3 regions of the Paenibacillus algicola genome follow, and region 2 is predicted to be linked to each of the others. Evidence: predicted binding sites of a transcription regulator. Region 2 holds the regulator's gene; each other region holds the start of a gene.
What was found. The regulator Rex, encoded in region 2, represses fermentation and respiration genes when NADH is low (regulators of the CRP and FNR family bind a similar motif). The targets are predictions, from matches to a motif close to TTGTGAAATATTTCACAA.
Positions count from the first base shown of each region.

Region 1: a site for Rex is predicted at 4,159-4,176, ahead of qoxA (cytochrome aa3 quinol oxidase subunit II). Genes of this name have one in related genera too.
Region 3: a site for Rex is predicted at 1,777-1,794, ahead of nadA (quinolinate synthase NadA). Genes of this name have one in related genera too.

Region 1 covers NZ_CP040396.1:2,302,144-2,307,885, reverse strand. The annotation lists gene cls (cardiolipin synthase) at 1-36, opposite strand, end outside; gene E6C60_RS10655 (metal ABC transporter permease) at 258-1,142, opposite strand; gene E6C60_RS10650 (metal ABC transporter permease) at 1,144-2,067, opposite strand; gene E6C60_RS10645 (metal ABC transporter ATP-binding protein) at 2,071-2,799, opposite strand; gene E6C60_RS10640 (metal ABC transporter solute-binding protein, Zn/Mn family) at 2,803-3,738, opposite strand; gene qoxA (cytochrome aa3 quinol oxidase subunit II) at 4,400-5,380, shown strand; gene qoxB (cytochrome aa3 quinol oxidase subunit I) at 5,465-5,742, shown strand, end outside.
Region 2 covers NZ_CP040396.1:2,038,537-2,044,278, forward strand. The annotation lists gene dinG (ATP-dependent DNA helicase DinG) at 1-2,207, shown strand, start outside; gene E6C60_RS09310 (redox-sensing transcriptional repressor Rex) at 2,283-2,948, shown strand; gene E6C60_RS09315 (amidohydrolase) at 2,923-4,224, shown strand; gene E6C60_RS09320 (cell wall elongation regulator TseB-like domain-containing protein) at 4,247-4,762, shown strand; gene E6C60_RS09325 (cation transporter) at 5,008-5,517, shown strand; gene E6C60_RS09330 (AAA family ATPase) at 5,510-5,742, shown strand, end outside.
Region 3 covers NZ_CP040396.1:60,077-65,818, forward strand. The annotation lists gene ftsH (ATP-dependent zinc metalloprotease FtsH) at 1-1,641, shown strand, start outside; gene nadA (quinolinate synthase NadA) at 1,870-2,808, shown strand; gene nadB (L-aspartate oxidase) at 2,810-4,462, shown strand; gene nadC (carboxylating nicotinate-nucleotide diphosphorylase) at 4,452-5,324, shown strand; gene E6C60_RS00310 (type III pantothenate kinase) at 5,321-5,742, shown strand, end outside.

The DNA of each region.
Region 1 (5,742 bases), 260 kb from region 2:
AATAATGAACCCGAATATACCGCTGGACAAGCTCATATGTTCATTCCTCTTCCTTTATCTATGTAATGAAAAGAATGCTGTTTTCCAGGGTTCTTTCCGGTGACCCCTAATATACAACAATAACAATAGGAGCGTGGTTCTGTCCACTAGCGGCCTGTAACCGATTTGACATTCTTGCCTTGAATCTTGTCTGATCAACAGAAAATCCCCTGGAGCGAGATCCCCAGGGGATTTTAAGTGATGATTGAATGCAGATGCTACAGCTTCTGCTCCGACATGTTCGGACGATAACGAAGGCGGGAGGCAAGACCATGTCTTGGCGAGCACAGAAAGCTGAACAAGAACACCAATCCCGTAGCAAAGGCCATGGAGCCGGAGATGGACGTGTCCAGCCAGACGGCGATATAGTAGCCCGTAATGGCCGAGATCACACCAAACATGGCACTAAGCCCGATCATTACAGACAGACGATCTGTCCATAGATAAGCGGAGGCTGCCGGTGTAATAAGCATGGCCACAACCATAATGGCTCCAACCGCATCAAAGGCGGCCACCGTTGTCAGTGAAACCATGGACATAAACAGATAATGCATAAGCACCACCGGAATGCCAAGACTCGCGGCCAGCGCGGGGTCAAAGGATGTAATCTTCCACTCCTTGTAGAACAGCGCAATCACCGCAATGACCAGCAGAAGCACGATGGATAAGGTCAGCGTCGCTCGCGGCACCTCTCCGAGTCCCGGAACAGCAATCGTGTCCCATGGGATAAAGGTGATTTCGCCCATCAGCGCATGCTTGGTATCCAGGTGCGCATTCCCGACCTGAGTTGCGATCAATACAACACCGATCGCGAACATCGTAGTAAATACAACCCCGATCGAAGCATCCTGCTGAACACCGCGGGCGTGGAACCACTGCACCAGAACGGCTGTCAACAGGCCCGCAATCACTGCGCCAATCAGCATATGAATGCCGCTCAGCTCTCGTGTGATCAAATAAGCTACCACAATGCCTAGCAGCACACTGTGGCTGATGGCATCGGCCATCATAGCCATTTTTCTCAGAATAAGCAGGGCCCCGATGATCCCGCAGGAAAGGCCGACTAGAGAGGCGGTAAGGAGAATCCACATGGCGTAGGTCATGTTAGTCTGCCTCCTTCACGTGAACGGTCTTGTGCTGCCAGGTACTATGCTGGTATTGTTTCTTCTGACTGCGAAGCTGAAGCGCCTGAACGAGAAGCCCTTTCTCAGCTCCAAATACAAGGGAGACGAGGAAAATGGCCGATGAGGTCAGCACGACAAACGGTCCTGTGGGCCAGCCGCTGCCCAGCGAGCTCAGCAGGCTGCCGCTCATCCCGGCCATGCCCCCGAACAATCCGGAGGTGACCACCATCGTCTTGAACGAGTGGCTCCAGTATCTCGCACTGACCGCGGGAATAATGAGGAGCGCAGCCATCAAGATGACACCAACGGCTTGGATGCCGATGACAATGACGAGCACGAGAACCGATAAATAGATGTTGTTCATCCATCTCGCAGATAAGCCAAGCCCTTTCGCAAAGCCGGGATCGAACAGAAACAGCTTCCATTCTTTAAAGCCGATAAATACCACGAGGATGACCAGCACCGCCATGCCGAGCATAATATACACATCCTGCCGAACCATCGATGCAGCCTGCCCGAATATAAATCCGTCAAGGCCGCTCTGGCTTCCGCCAGCAGAACGACTAACCAGGGTCAGCATCATGATGCCAAATCCGAAAAACACAGATAATATAATGCCCATCGCAGTATCCTCTTTAATCCTGCTGGAGGAACGAATGCCCTGAATCATGAGCGCACCCAGCAAAGAGCTGATTGCAGCACCGATAAGCAGCACGGGCAGGCTCTTGACTCCAGTGAGCGCAAAGGCAATAACTACGCCAGGCAGGGCGGCGTGAGACAATGCGTCACTCATGAGGCTCTGTCTCTTCCAATAGGCCAGGCAGCCGATCATCCCCGCAGCCATGCCTAAGATCAACGTACTGAGCAGGACCCACTGTGTATTCGGCGATAACCAAGATAACATTCGTTACGCCTCCTTCATCCAGCGCAATGTTCCGCCGTAGGTACGGTAAACATTCTCCTGTGTAAATACTTCCTCCGTGGGTCCGTGAGCCCATACCGAGCGGTTCAGCAGCAGTACATGATCGAAATAATCCTCCACCGTCTGGAGGTCATGATGCACGACCATCACGGTCTTGCCTCTATCTTTAAGCTCCTTTAAGGTATGCATAATCGCTTTCTCGGTTGCGGCGTCAACCCCGGCAAGCGGTTCATCCATAAAATACAGATCTGCTTCCTGTACCAGCGCCCGAGCCAGAAACACCCGCTGCTGCTGACCGCCGGACAGCTGACTGATCTGCCGATTAGCGTAGTCGGCCATCCCCATTTGCTCCAGACATGCCATAGCGCGTTCACGATGAGAGCGGTTTGGACGTCGAAGCCAGCCTATTTGGCCATAGAGCCCCATGGTGACGACATCTAATGCATTCGTTGGAAAATCCCAATCCACCGAGCCCCGCTGCGGAACGTAACCGATCCGCTTCTTCATCTTCTGCAGAGAAGAGCCGAAGAAAGCGGTGGAGCCGGAGAGCTTCGGATGAAGCTCCAGCAGCACCTTGAGCAGAGTTGACTTCCCGGCACCGTTAGGTCCAATGATGGCCGTCAGCGTGCCAGGCTCAACCGTAAAATTCACATCTTTAAGTACTTGATTCTTCCGGTATGATGCGGTTATGCCTTGAACCTCAATCACACTCATGCATTACTCTCCCTTTCCGGCCAGCGCCTCATAGATGATGTTAACATTGTGTCTGTACATGCCCAGGTAGGTTCCTTCTGCGGTTCCCTCATCGCCCATCGCATCAGAGAACAGCTCACCGCCCAGCTTTACATCCAGCCCTTTACTGGACGCCCCCTCCACTACCGCTTCAACGGACTTGGAATTAATGCTGCTTTCTACAAATACGGCAGGAACCTGATGCTGCATTAGAATATCAATCGTTTGATCAATATCCGATACGCTGATCTCATCCTCCGTGCTTAGTCCCTGGAGTCCAACAACCTCCATATCATAGGCTCTGCCGAAATAGCCGAACGCATCATGTGCCGTTACGATCACGCGATGATTCTCGGGGATTGAAGCCAGCTTCTCCTGAGCTTCCTGCTTGAGCGCCTGCAGTTCTTCGAAATATTTCAGCTTATTGTTCTCAAATTCCTCTGCATGCTCCGGAGCAAATGTCTTCATCTCCTCGACCGCTGCCGTTAATGAAACCTCCCATAACTCGAGGTCGAACCAGACATGAGGGTCAATAGCGCCTGTTTCATCGGTCAGAAGCTGATCCTCGGATACAGATTCACTAATCGCAACTACAGGTCTGGATTTGCCAATCTGCTCAAATACTTCCGTCATATTCCCTTCTAAATGCAGCCCGCTGTAAAACACAATATCTGCTTGGTCGAGTTTGCTGATGTCACCTTGAGTAGCGTTGTACAGATGAGGATCAACACCAGGACCCATAAGACTAGACACCTGCACCTTGTCACCGCCGATGACAGAAACCGGCTCTGCAATTTGAGCGATCGTGGTAACAATGTTGATTTTGCCTTCAGCCGTACTGCCGTTTTTCTCATTTGATCCGGCACAGCCAGCCAAAGCCAGCACCAGAATGAGCGTTGCAGGAATCCAAACCTTCTTCATGTGAGACAACATCTTCAAATTTCCCCCTTAACCATATTATTCATTATTGTGTGGGATGAAACAATTAAATTTCCCTTGGGCAAAATATATGCTTGATAACAAAATAACGTGATTTTTGCGGTTTGTCAACGATTTTTCTCAAGGGAAACATTTATAGTGTGCGCTAACTAATTCTGAGCGTTGCAAAGACCCAGATACTGACTCTTTCGATTCAAAAGAAGGTGAATGCTTTAAATAACGCATGTGAGCTTTTTACTCAGCTTGGCTGAGATGTGCTTTCAGCCCTGCACAGTGGACTACATATCTTATTTGCTTTAGGATCAAACTGATTTATTCAAGGCTATTTTGGGCAAATAACCCTTACCCACCAGGCATTACAGCGTATTTGGAGGCGGTGATTTGTGACGAATCTGGGAACACTCGTGAATATTTGAACAAAGTTTGAACTCACTAAAAACCGCATAACGACAGGGTTTTGCTCTTCTTGAGAGTCTTTTTGAAACAATTTGATCACAAAACGTTACGGTGTTCGTCAAAGTTAAACCATAAAATGTTAAATATACAATGTAATGGGTTTTGCAACGAATGAAAATAGTCATTACTATAGGATTATGAAGTGACAAGCGAATGTGAGATTTAATATGTCAGAAAGGGGTACACCATGAAAAAACGAGGGCCGTTATTTGCATTGTTGATGAGTATAACCTTGCTTTTATCGGGCTGTAGTTCATTGACCGTCTTGGATCCGAAAGGTCCGGCTGCAAGGACCCTGTCCGATACAATCATATTTTCTATCTTCATGATGGTCGGCATTCTGGCTGTGGTATACGTTCTTTACATCTATATGCTGGTCAAATACCGCGCTAGAAAATCCAATGAAGGCTACGAGCCGCCGCACGATGAGGGCAGCAAGCTGCTGGAGATTACATGGACGATTATTCCGATCATTATTGTAATCATCCTTTCCGTAGTGACAGTCAAATCAACCATAGCTGTTGAGAACGTGCCGGAGGGCTATGAAGATCAGGAGCCGCTGGTTATCTACGCTTCCACCTCCAACTGGAAATGGCATTTCAGCTATCCGGAACAAGGCATTGAGACTGTCAATTATGTGAACCTCCCGACCAACCGTGCTATCGAGTTCCGCATGTATTCTTACGGTCCGATTACGAGCTTGTGGATTCCACAGCTTGCCGGTCAGAAATATGCCATGAGTGACATGGTTACGAAGATTAACATGGTAGCAGACGTTCCGGGCTCATATATGGGTAAGAACGCAAACTTTAGTGGTGAAGGCTTCGCCCATATGGACTTTGAAGCGCTGGCGATGCCTGCTGCTGAATTTGAAGAGTGGGTAGAAGACGTGAAGGCGAATGAGAAGGATCTGACCGAGGAGCAGTTTGATGACCTTCTGGTGACCCCTCATGTTGGCAGAATGTCCTTCTCCAGTACGCATCTCGAATTCAGTCCTCCGCCGGAGGATGGCCACCATTCCAATGGTCATACAGATCATCAGGATAAGAAGCAGAAGTTCCCGGAGCCGGCAACCTCTGAAGAGGAAGTGGAGTTCGATGGCGAGCCCAATGTCGAGCCGGACACTTCTAATGAAGATTCTACTCACAACAACCACGAAGGTCACTAGGGACTGATGAGGCTGAGGCAGATGGCGTAAATTTGCGTATACTGCCCCCTCTCCCCTGTACATCCTGAAAGGAGATAAGCCCTTATGAAATGGGACGAATTTTTCGTTACCGGTGAACCATTAATCTATGGCGCCATGGTTAGTATCGTTCTCGTTTCCCTGGCCATTGTAGTAGGCTTGACCTACTTCAAGAAATGGGGATACCTGTGGAAAGAATGGCTGACAACCGTTGATCATAAAAAAATCGGGGTCATGTACATTTTGGCTGCACTCATCATGCTGTTCCGCGGCGGCGTCGATGCGATTATGATGCGGGCGCAAACGTCCATGCCGGATATGAAATTCCTGGACGGACAGCACTA
Region 2 (5,742 bases):
CCCTGGCTGTAGAGGACTGGACAGATATTCCGCCTGTACGTGATGAAGAGGAGGGTAACCCGCTCAAGAACGTGGGTTTTCCGGAATTTATGGAGCAGGTTCAGCGCAATTTACAGCAAACGCTATCTCATTATGAGAGCCGTGAAGCGCAGGAAATGATGTTCAACAAGGTCATGGAGGCCTTGGATGAACGCAAGCATCTGCTGATTGAGGCAGGAACCGGAACAGGCAAATCGCTCGGCTATTTGCTGCCCTCCATTTATCAGAGCGTCAAGCAGGAAGAGAAGGTCATTGTCAGCACCCATACGATTAATCTGCAGGAGCAGCTGCGGGAGCGGGATGTGCCTCTTCTGAATCAGGTTGTGCCCTTTCCTTTCAAAGCAGCCGTCTTCAAGGGAAGGCAGCATTATTTGTGTTTGCGAAAATTTGAACATAAAATAAACAGAAAAGACTTCGCCTCTCCGAAGGAAGATGTTATCATTGCTGCTCAAATGCTGGTGTGGCTGACTCAGACCCAGACGGGAGATGATGAGGAGCTGAATCTGGGCGGACGAAACGGCGAGTTCTGGGATAGTGTGTCCAGCGACTCCGATTCCTGCCTGGGCAGAGCCTGTCCCTGGTTCAAGAAATGCTACTACCACCGGGCGAGACATGAAGCAGGCTTGGCAGATGTCGTCATTACCAATCATTCCAAGCTATTTACGGATGTGAAGGCCAACCATCAGCTGCTGCCTCCCTACGAGAACCTTGTCATTGATGAGGCGCATCAGCTGGAAGAGGTGGCTGGCAAGCATTTGGGACTGAACGTGAAATATTTCTCGGTCGTGCATACGCTGATGCGTCTGTACAAGGACAGCAAGAACGGCCAGCTTCCGGCGCTTCGGCAGCTGCTCCAGCTCTCCGGCCATGAGAAATCTGGAGATTGGACTGCGGTTGTGGATCGGCTGATCCCCGATCTTATTAGCGTGAAAGAGCATTGGGACCGGCTTAGTGAGCAGCTGTTCCAGCTCATTCCGGAGAGAGGGGATGCTCTTCCCGGCGACGCAGGACAATATACGCTGCGGCTGTCCAAGTCGAAGCTGCCGAAGGCCTGGACCGAGCTGCAGCAGATCGAGCATCAGATCTACTTGACCCTGGGAGAGTTATCCCGTCAGGGAGATGTGCTGATCCAGGAGCTCAGAGAAGATCTGGATGATTACAGCGCTGACAGTCTGGTGACGGATCTGAACGGCTTGTTTAAGGACCTCGCCACCCATCGGGAGGAGCTGCGCTTTTTTATGAGCCTGACTCACGAGGAAACGGTATACTGGATGGAGGCCAACAGCAGCTATCGCAGCAAGTCACTTCAGCTCTATGCTGTCCCGATTGACGTATCACAGCAGCTGAAGGCATTATTCTTTGATAAGAAGCAAAGTGTGATTCTCACCTCTGCGACCCTGTCTGTCGATAAATCATTCCAATATATGATTGACAACCTGGGGCTGCAGGAGGCCTCGGAACAGAGCCGTCTGGACACCGTGCAGCTGCCTTCTCCGTTTCAGTACCGGGAGCAGGCGCTGCTCATTGTCCCCCGGGACTTCCCGAGCGTGAAGGGAACGGTGGGAGATCCCAAATTTCTCAGCAGCCTGGTGCAGTCGCTGGCTGACGCGGCCGTGGCGACCCAGGGCCGAATGATGGTGCTGTTCACTTCCTACAAAATGCTGAGACAAGTCTATGAACCGTTAAAGGAGCTGCTGCAGTCCCGTGATATTCACGTCCTGGGACAGGGGATGGACGGCGTGAGTCGAAGCAAGCTGATCCGGCGGTTTCAAGATAGCGGTCCCTCGGTTCTTCTGGGCACGAGCTCCTTCTGGGAAGGTGTTGATATTCCAGGAGAGGCCCTTACCTGCCTGGCCATTGTCCGCCTTCCCTTTCAGCCGCCAAGCCACCCGCTGGTTGAAGCGAAGAGTGAGCTGCTGCAGCAGCAGAAGAAGAATCCGTTTATGAAGCTGTCTGTCCCGCAAGCAGTCATCCGCTTCAAGCAAGGGTTCGGCCGCCTCGTCCGAACTGCAAATGACCGCGGCATCGTCATTGTTTATGATACAAGAATTATTGAATCCTATTACGGCAAGTATTTTCTGTACTCTTTACCCGGACCGAAAATGGAGCATATGCGATCTGATCAGATGGTATCTCGGATTGAGGAATGGCTTCAGCCTGATTCATGAATAAGGTGTGTTAGTGTTCCAGTGTTAGAGACTTAAAGTGTTCGGCCTTGAGTTTAATCTATAGGGGGAGCAAGCATGAAATCGGATAAAATTTCGGAAGCTGTGGTTCGCAGACTGCCTGTCTATCTGCGTTATTTGAATGAGCTGCATAAGAGAGAGGTTGCCACCGTCTCCTCGCAGGAGCTGGGGCAGAGGCTGGATCTAAATCCTGCCCAGATTCGCAAGGACCTTGCGTATTTCGGGGATTTTGGGAGAAAGGGCATCGGGTATGACGTCATTTATCTGATTGAGAAGATTCGCCAGATTCTGAAGCTGGATCAGCAAATTAACGTGGTGCTTGTCGGTGCAGGAAATCTGGGACATGCATTATCCAACTATAATGCCTTTCTGAAGGATAATATGAAAATCGTAGCGGTCTTTGACGCTCATACCGCTAAGGTGGGGACACGCATCAATAACCTGACCGTGCTGCCGATGGAGGAGCTGAGTGATACGATTCAGAAGCTGAGCATTCGGATCGGCATCATCACCGTCCCGGACATTGAGGCGCAAAATGTTGCGGATATGCTGGTTGCAGCTGGAATTGAGGCCATATTGAATTTCGCGCCGGTCATTCTGAAGGCTCCATCTCACATCCGTATTCATACGGCTGATTTTACGACAGATTTGCAAAGCCTGGCTTACTATTTGGATAATGGGAAGGAGGAGATGAACAATGACACCGCGGAAGCAGGTCATTAAGAACGGCACCTTTGCCGTGCTGGAGGAAGGAAAGACTGTCATTTCGGGATACATGCTCATCGAGGACGATATCATTACGTATATCGGGGAAGAGGAGCCGCAAATCGATGAGGGAACCGAGGTCATGGACGGCAGCCATTTGCTGTTTTTACCGGGATTGATTAATACTCATGGACATACAGCGATGTCGTTGCTGCGAGGTTATGGTGATGATCTGGCGCTCCAGGTATGGCTGCAGGAGAAAATGTGGCCAATGGAAGGGAAGTTTACGGCCCAAGACGTCTATTGGGGTACCTCTCTTTCCGTTCTTGAGATGCTGAAGGGCGGCACGACGACCTTCCTGGATATGTATGATCATATGGATCAAGTGGCGGCTGTGACGAAGCAATCTGGAATGCGGGCGGTGTTAACACGCGGGGTGATCGGCCTGTGCTCACCGGAAGAACAACAGAGAAAGCTGAACGAGGCGGTTGACTTCGCCAAATCCTGGCATGGAAAAGCGGATGGACGAATTACAACGATGATTTCTCCACATGCCCCGTATACCTGCCCGCCGGACTATATTGAGAAATTTGTACAGGCTTCCATCGATCTGGATCTGCCGATGCATACCCATATGAGTGAGACCCGCAATGAAGTAGAGCAAAATGTGAAGGATTACGGTGTCCGGCCGGTGGAGCATCTTCTGAAGCTGGGCATGTTCTCCCGGCCTAGCCTGATTGCCCACGGCGTACATCTTACCGATGAGGAGATCAGCATTCTAGCCGCGCATCAGGTCGGCGTCTCTCATAATCCCGGTAGTAATCTGAAGCTGGCGAGCGGCATTGCCCGTGTACCGGAGCTCCTGAAAGCGGGAGTGAAGGTATCTCTCGGTACAGACGGTCCGGCGAGCAACAACAACCTGGATATGTTTGAAGAAATTCGACTCGCTGCTCTGATTCACAAGGGCGTCAGTGGAGATCCTACTGCTGTTCCTGCTGCAGAGGCGCTGCGAATGGGCACCGAATATGGAGCGGATTCCTTGTTCCTGAACCAGGTGGGACGTCTGAAGGCAGGCATGAAAGCAGATTTCATTGCACTGGACACGGATCAGCCGCATTTTCTGCCATACAGTGACTTTATCTCTCATGCCGTTTATTCTGCCTCGGCGAAGGATGTAAAGCATGTATGGGTGGATGGCAGACAGCTCGTGAAGAATGGAGCTTGCCTGACCCTGGACGAAGAGAAGATCCGCAGGGAAGCACAGCTAGCCTTCGAGGCTCTCTTGACCCAATAATGGCGGGAGCGAGGGGACTGAATTGAAAACCAAAACGAAACGTATCTTATTCACCTTATCTGCCATATTGCTTGTTCTGCTCTTTGTTCAAATCTACTACAATGATGTCATGTCCCGCTCCTGGGAGAAAGAGCGGGCAGCCGTTCAGGCTGCAAGGCAATATGGCGGACTTGGCAAGGTCGAGAAAACCTACCGCTCCGTGTGGGATGAGAACAGTAATTACTGGGTTGCTTCCGGGCTGGACACCAAGGGTGAGAACATTATGGTATGGGTGAAATTCACGAAGGACGGGGTGCCTGCAGGAGGGGACTTTGTGCATGCAGAGTCTTTGAAGGATGGCATGAGTGAGAAGCAGATGTCCTCCCTGATTTCCAGCCAGTTTCCGGAAGTCTCAATGCTGCGTCTCGTTCCCGGAATGTACGAGAATGAATATGTCTGGCAGCTTCATTTCCGTGATGAAGGCAAGACAGGCTACCGTTTCTTTCGATTCGCCGATGGTGAACCGATCGGAGAAGATATTATATTACCGAATCCATAAGCATGAATAAACACGCGCCTTTCATGCAGAGGCAGCGTGTTTATTGGTGTGCAATACTATGAATGCGCTTACAACAAATTGTTTTCAATATTTTCACAGTTGTAAATGAAATCGTATATATAATGTGATATACTCTTATTTGTATTCAAAACTGCTATGTCGTAAATGCTATAATGATATACTTTCCTATGTACACTTTATGTAGAGAGGATGAACTGACCTTGAAGCTCCGCATATTTCCCATCTTGCTGTCAGTTGTCGTTTCGGCTTCCGTGCTTTTTGGAGGCTGGTTTCTGTACCGTCACTATGCTCTTCAGAATCCTATTGCTCAAGTCCTGTCACAATATGAGGGAGTCAATGACTCTCAGATAGATATTAAACGCAATACGGTCACTTTGAAACTCGATTTACAGCCAGAAACCGATCTTCGGGATTTGGTGTCCCAGATCCAGAAGGAAGGTAAAAGCGTCATTGACCAGCGGGAGCTGATGATCGAGGTGGCTGATCATTCCTCGGACGTGCTGAATGAGTGGTGGGACAGCGCCATGCTCTCCGTCGCCCAGGCTATGGATAACCGGCAGTATACCGATATTCAAACCGCATTGAACCAGCTGGCCGATCAAAGGCCGAACCTGAAAGCGGTCGCGCAAATTGATGATCAGAACGTGTATGTCAGCCTGTCCGATGGAACCTCGGGCAAGTTTATAATCCTGCCGCGTCATCCCGGCACAATGGAGGTATGGAATCATGCCTAAATGGAGTAAGGAAGCGTTGATTGGCTTTGTTCCTGTATTGTTTATATTTATGGCATTTATCGGCTTGAACGTGGTGCCGATTCTGATCGCGGCTGCTTTGGTCGGGGCCCTGTTTATGGTCCTTAAGATGAGAGGCGGAATCGCAGTAGGGGCCGGCAACGATCGGAAACGGAAGAAAGCGGCGCCCGCGAAGCTGACCTTTGAAGAGATCGGCGGTCAGGACAA
Region 3 (5,742 bases), 2.0 Mb from region 2:
CAGGCGCAGGGCGGCGGCGGCAAGGTCATGAACTTTGGCAAGAGCAAGGCCCGCCTGTATAACGAAGAGAAGAAGAAGGTGACATTCCAGGATGTGGCCGGTGCGGATGAAGAGAAGCAGGAACTGGTGGAGGTTGTCGACTTCCTGAAGGATCCGCGCAAGTTTAACACGGTAGGAGCCCGCATTCCGAAGGGCGTGCTGCTTGTAGGCCCTCCGGGTACGGGTAAGACGCTTCTTGCTCGTGCTGTTGCCGGTGAAGCCGGCGTTCCGTTCTTCAGCATCTCGGGTTCTGACTTCGTCGAAATGTTCGTCGGTGTCGGTGCATCCCGTGTCCGGGATTTGTTTGAGAATGCGAAGAAGAATGCCCCATGTATTATCTTTATTGACGAGATTGACGCTGTCGGTCGTCAGCGCGGCGCCGGCTTGGGCGGCGGCCACGATGAGCGCGAGCAGACACTGAACCAGCTCCTGGTTGAGATGGATGGCTTCGGTGCGAACGAAGGCATTATTATCGTTGCTGCAACCAACCGTCCGGACATTCTGGACCCTGCATTGCTGCGTCCTGGACGTTTTGACCGCCAGATCACGGTGGACCGTCCGGATGTGAAGGGTCGCGAAGCGGTACTGAACGTTCACGCCCGTAACAAGCCGCTCACGAAAGACGTGAAGATGGATGTTATTGCGAAGCGGACGACAGGCTTTACAGGTGCGGACCTGGAGAACCTCCTGAACGAGGCGGCCCTGCTCGCTGCACGGCGCAACCGGAAGGACATCTCCATGCAAGAGGTTGACGAGGCGATTGACCGTGTCATCGTCGGTACAGAGAAGCGCAGCCGCGTGATCAGTGACCGCGAGAAGCGGATTGTTGCTTATCATGAAGCGGGCCATACTATCGTTGGTTACTTCCTGGAGCATGCCGATATGGTTCATAAGGTAACGATCATTCCGCGCGGACGCGCGGGCGGATATGTGATTATGCTGCCGAAGGAAGACCGCATGCTCGTGACGAAGCAGGAGCTTCTGGACCGGGTTACCGGCTTGCTGGGCGGACGCGTAGCGGAGGAGCTGTTTATCGGCGAAATCGGTACCGGTGCATACAGTGACTTCCAGCAGGCAACGAGCATTGTCCGCAGCATGATTGTGGAGTACGGCATGAGCGAGAAGCTCGGACCGATGCAGTTCGGCACTTCTCAGGGACAGGTGTTCCTGGGCCGGGATATCGGACACGAGCAGAACTACAGTGATCAGATCGCATACGAGATCGATCAGGAAATGCAGCATTTCATTCAGGATTGCTATGAGAAATGCCGCCAGCTCCTGACCGAGCATGCGAAGGAAGTGCATCTGATTGCAAACACCTTGCTGGAGAAGGAAACGCTGGAGCTGGATCAGATCAAGCAATTGATCGAGACAGGTTCTGTGGATTCCGGCAACGACGGTGAAGGCGGCTCCTCCGAGAGCGGTGAACCGGTCATCGACAGCATTGGAGACGTACGTGTTCGCATTCAGGGCAAAGACCAGGAAGAGCGTTCCAACACGGGAGAAATTCCGAACAATCCAATGGACAATGATCAGCCGGAGAACAGCAATCCTGACGATAAGCCTCCAGGCGGGTCAGACCAAGGCGGCAGATTAACGTAGTAATATCGCCAAAACTGACGCTGCAGCGTTATATACAGATAGAACCGGAGAACATCCCTTGTTTTCCGGTTTTTTTTGTGCATCTTATCACGTTGACAGCCGGGAGAACGTTGTGTACATTAGGTGTTAACTAGCAGGTGTTTCTTTTCACAAGGTAGATGGGCATCTGTACTCAAATTGCTGCGGCCTGACAATCTGGCCGTAATACATAAAGGGAGAGGGTCAGAAGTGGAAGCTTTAGCACTGGAGCGTAAAGCCGAACAGAACCGGGAGTTACGCGAACGCTTAATCCAATTGAAGAAAGAACGCAACGCTATTATTCTGGCGCATTATTATCAGCGCGATGAAATACAGGAAGTCGCAGATTTTCGGGGAGATTCCTTCCTATTAGCACAGAAAGCCGCACAAACCGACGCAGACACCATCGTATTTTGCGGTGTGCATTTTATGGGTGAAAGCGCAAAAATTCTAGCCCCGAACAAAACCGTGCTCATCCCGGATGAGCGCGCAGGCTGTCCGATGGCTGACATGGTGAATGTGGATGGACTGCGCAAGCTGAAGGCACAGCACCCTAACGCCAAGGTCGTGACTTACATTAACTCCTCGGCGGAGATTAAAGCAGAAACCGACATCTGCTGCACGTCCTCCAATGCGGTAAAAGTCATTCAGTCTGTAGATTCTGATGAAATCATCTGGGTACCGGATAAGAACCTCGGTCATTATGTACAGCAGCATACGGACAAGAAGATGATTATTTGGGAAGGATACTGCAACACGCATGATATGCTGACCGTCAAAGATGTCATGGAGATGAAGGCCAAGTATCCAGGGGCGGAGTTTGTCGTTCATCCGGAATGCCGGCCAGAGGTTGTGGAGCTGGGTGATTTCGTAGGCAGCACGACGGCTATTTTGGAATATTGCAAGAATTCTCCGGCGAAGGAATTTATCGTGGGTACCGAGGATGGAACTGGCTATCAGCTTCGGGTAGATAGTCCGGATAAAGCATTTCATTTTGCTACCAAGTTTCTCGTATGTCCGAATATGAAGGTCAATAATTTGAAGAAGCTGGTGAAATGCCTGGAAACGATGAAGCCGCAAATTTACGTTCCGCCGGCCGTAGCCGATAAGGCACGGGCATCGCTCGAACGCATGCTGCAGGTGAAATAGGATGAACGGTGCTGTCATCGACCCCTCAAAGGCTCCCGTTATTCCTCCGTTTCTCGTTGATGTAGACTGGAGCAATCTTCCGGTGGTGACCACCGATTGTATTGTCATCGGTTCAGGGATAGCAGGTCTGTATACGGCTATTGAGCTTGCGAAGGACCGCCAGGTACTGCTCATTACGAAGAAGACGCTAATGGAGAGCAATACCCGGTATGCCCAGGGCGGCATTGCTGCCGTGACGGCAGAGGATGATTCCCCGATCTATCACCGGCAGGACACGCTGCTTGCAGGGGCAGGGCTCTGTTCCTCGGCAGCCGTTGACGTGCTCGTTCATGAGGGACCCGAAGGCGTAAAGGAGCTTATCCGTCTGGGTACCCTGTTTGATGAGGAGAACGGCGTACTGGCACTCACCCGGGAAGGGGCTCACAGTCACCGGCGAATTCTTCATGCCAATGGAGATGCAACAGGACATGAGATTGTGCGAGCACTCTCCGACAAGGTTCAAAGCCATCCTCGGGTAGAGGTATGGGACGATCATTTTGCGATTGATCTTGTCACCCGGAGCGGAGCCTGTCTCGGAGCGCTGGTGCAGATGCCGGATGGAAGCCGCACCTTTGTACGCGGCGAAGCCACCGTGCTGTGCTCAGGCGGTTCCGGTCAGCTGTATCGATATACGACGAATCCGGAGGTGGCGACCTCCGATGGGGTGGCTATGGCTTACCGAGCAGGGGCTACGGTCCGCGACATGGAGTTTATTCAGTTTCATCCGACGGCGTTAAGCTATCCCGGTGCACCGCGCTTTTTAATCTCGGAAGCGGTGCGGGGTGAAGGAGCCTTCTTGCGCAACATTAAAGGCGAGCGCTTCATGCACCGGTATCATGAGCTGCTGGAGCTCGCTCCCCGCGATATTGTCGCTCGGGCGATCGTCAGCGAAATGGAGGAAACCCGATCCACATTCGTCTATCTGGACATTACGCATGAATCTGCGGAAATGATCAAGCATCGTTTCCCCACTATATATGAAACCTGCATGCGGTACGGCCTGGATCTGACTAGTGACTGGATTCCGGTTTCTCCTGCTGCGCATTATATGATGGGCGGTGTCAAAACCGATCTGCACGGCGAAAGCAGTCTTTCACGCCTGTTTGCATGCGGTGAGGTATCCTCCACCGGTGTGCACGGAGCCAACCGGCTCGCCAGCAATTCCTTGTCGGAAGCGCTGGTGTACGGACGACGGATTGCAGAAGCCATCCGCAGGCTGTCTCCACTGGAGGAAGGCCTTCAGCCGGAGGCCTTCAGCTGGGAGCGCAGAGAGCTGGCTTCCCAGCCTATTGTCGAGCGGCGCCTCAAGCTGCAAAAGGTCATGGTGCGCTACGCCGGACTTCGACGGACCCAGGAAACGCTGCTTCGCGCGATGGAGGAGCTGAAGCGTCAGCTGCCGCTGCTGCACTCGGTGCTGACCCGGCGGGAGGAGTATGAGTTTGCGAACCTGCTCACCAGCTCCCTGCTCGTCATCCAGGGAGCTCTTTACCGCGAGGAAAGCCGCGGAGCTCATTATCGGGAGGATTTCCCGGAGCGAGATGATATGAAGTGGCGCAAGCACATTGTACAGGGCCGCGATCAAGGAATGACGGAGGAAATCAGTGATGATGTTTAACGGATATAATGAAAATCTGGCTGCAGATATACGCTCTTGGCTGCGCGAGGACGTCGGCTCCGGCGATATTACCACCTTGTCTACAATTCCGCCGGGCCACGAGTCTAAGGGAGTCATCCATGCCAAGGAAGACGGTGTGGTGGCCGGAATGCCTGCCGCAAAGCTGGTGTTCGAGATTGTAGATAAAGACCTTGTGTTTCACGCGCATGTTGAGGATGGACAGGAAGTCAAGAAGGGCGATATTCTGGCGATCGTTGAGGGCAGTACGCACCATATTCTGACCGGTGAACGGCTCGCTCTGAATTTACTGCAGCGTCTCTCGGGCATTGCTACAAAGACACGTGCATTCGTGAATGCCCTGCAGGGCCTGCCAACCCGTCTCGTCGATACACGCAAGACGACACCGGGTCACCGGATGCTTGAGAAGTATGCCGTACGGATCGGCGGCGGGGGTAATCACCGCTTTGGCTTGTATGATGCCGTCATGATCAAGGACAATCATATTAAGGGCGCAGGCAGCATTGGGGATGCGGTATCCAGATCCCGCAGCGTCATTCCGCACACGATGAAGATTGAGGTGGAGACGGAGTCCATCGCGCAGGTGCAGGAGGCTCTTGCGGCGGGGGCCGATATTATCATGCTTGATAATATGGATGATTCGCAGATGAAGGAGGCCGTGAGCCTCATTAAGGGACATTCCCCGCACGTGATGACCGAGGCTTCCGGCAATGTCACGCTGGAGACAGTGCGGCAGATCGCATCAAGCGGAGTGGATGTTATTTCTGTCGGCCGGTTAACCTACTCTTTTCAGAGCCTGGACATCAGTCTGGATCTCAATGGCAAAAAAGGGGGTACCGCATGATTCTCGTCGTCGATATCGGAAATACGAATATTGTGCTCGGCATTTATGAGCACAAAGAGCTGCTGCATCATTTTCGAATCAGTACCTCCCGTCAATCTACAGTAGATGAGTATGGTGTGCTGATTCATAATCTGTTTCAGATGTCCCAAATCTCGGTAAACGACATAGAAGGGGTTATTGTCTCGTCCGTAGTGCCGCCGTTAATTCCGGTGGTGGAAGAGATGTGCCGTAAATATATGAGTCAGGATCCCCTGATCGTCGGCCCCGGCATCAAGACAGGGCTGAATTTGCGCAATGACAATCCGCGCGAGGTCGGAGCGGACCGTATTGTCAATGCTGTGGCCGCCGTTGAAAAATATGGCGGCGGGCCGCTGATCGTCGTTGACTTCGGAACAGCTACGACGTTCGATTGTATTGA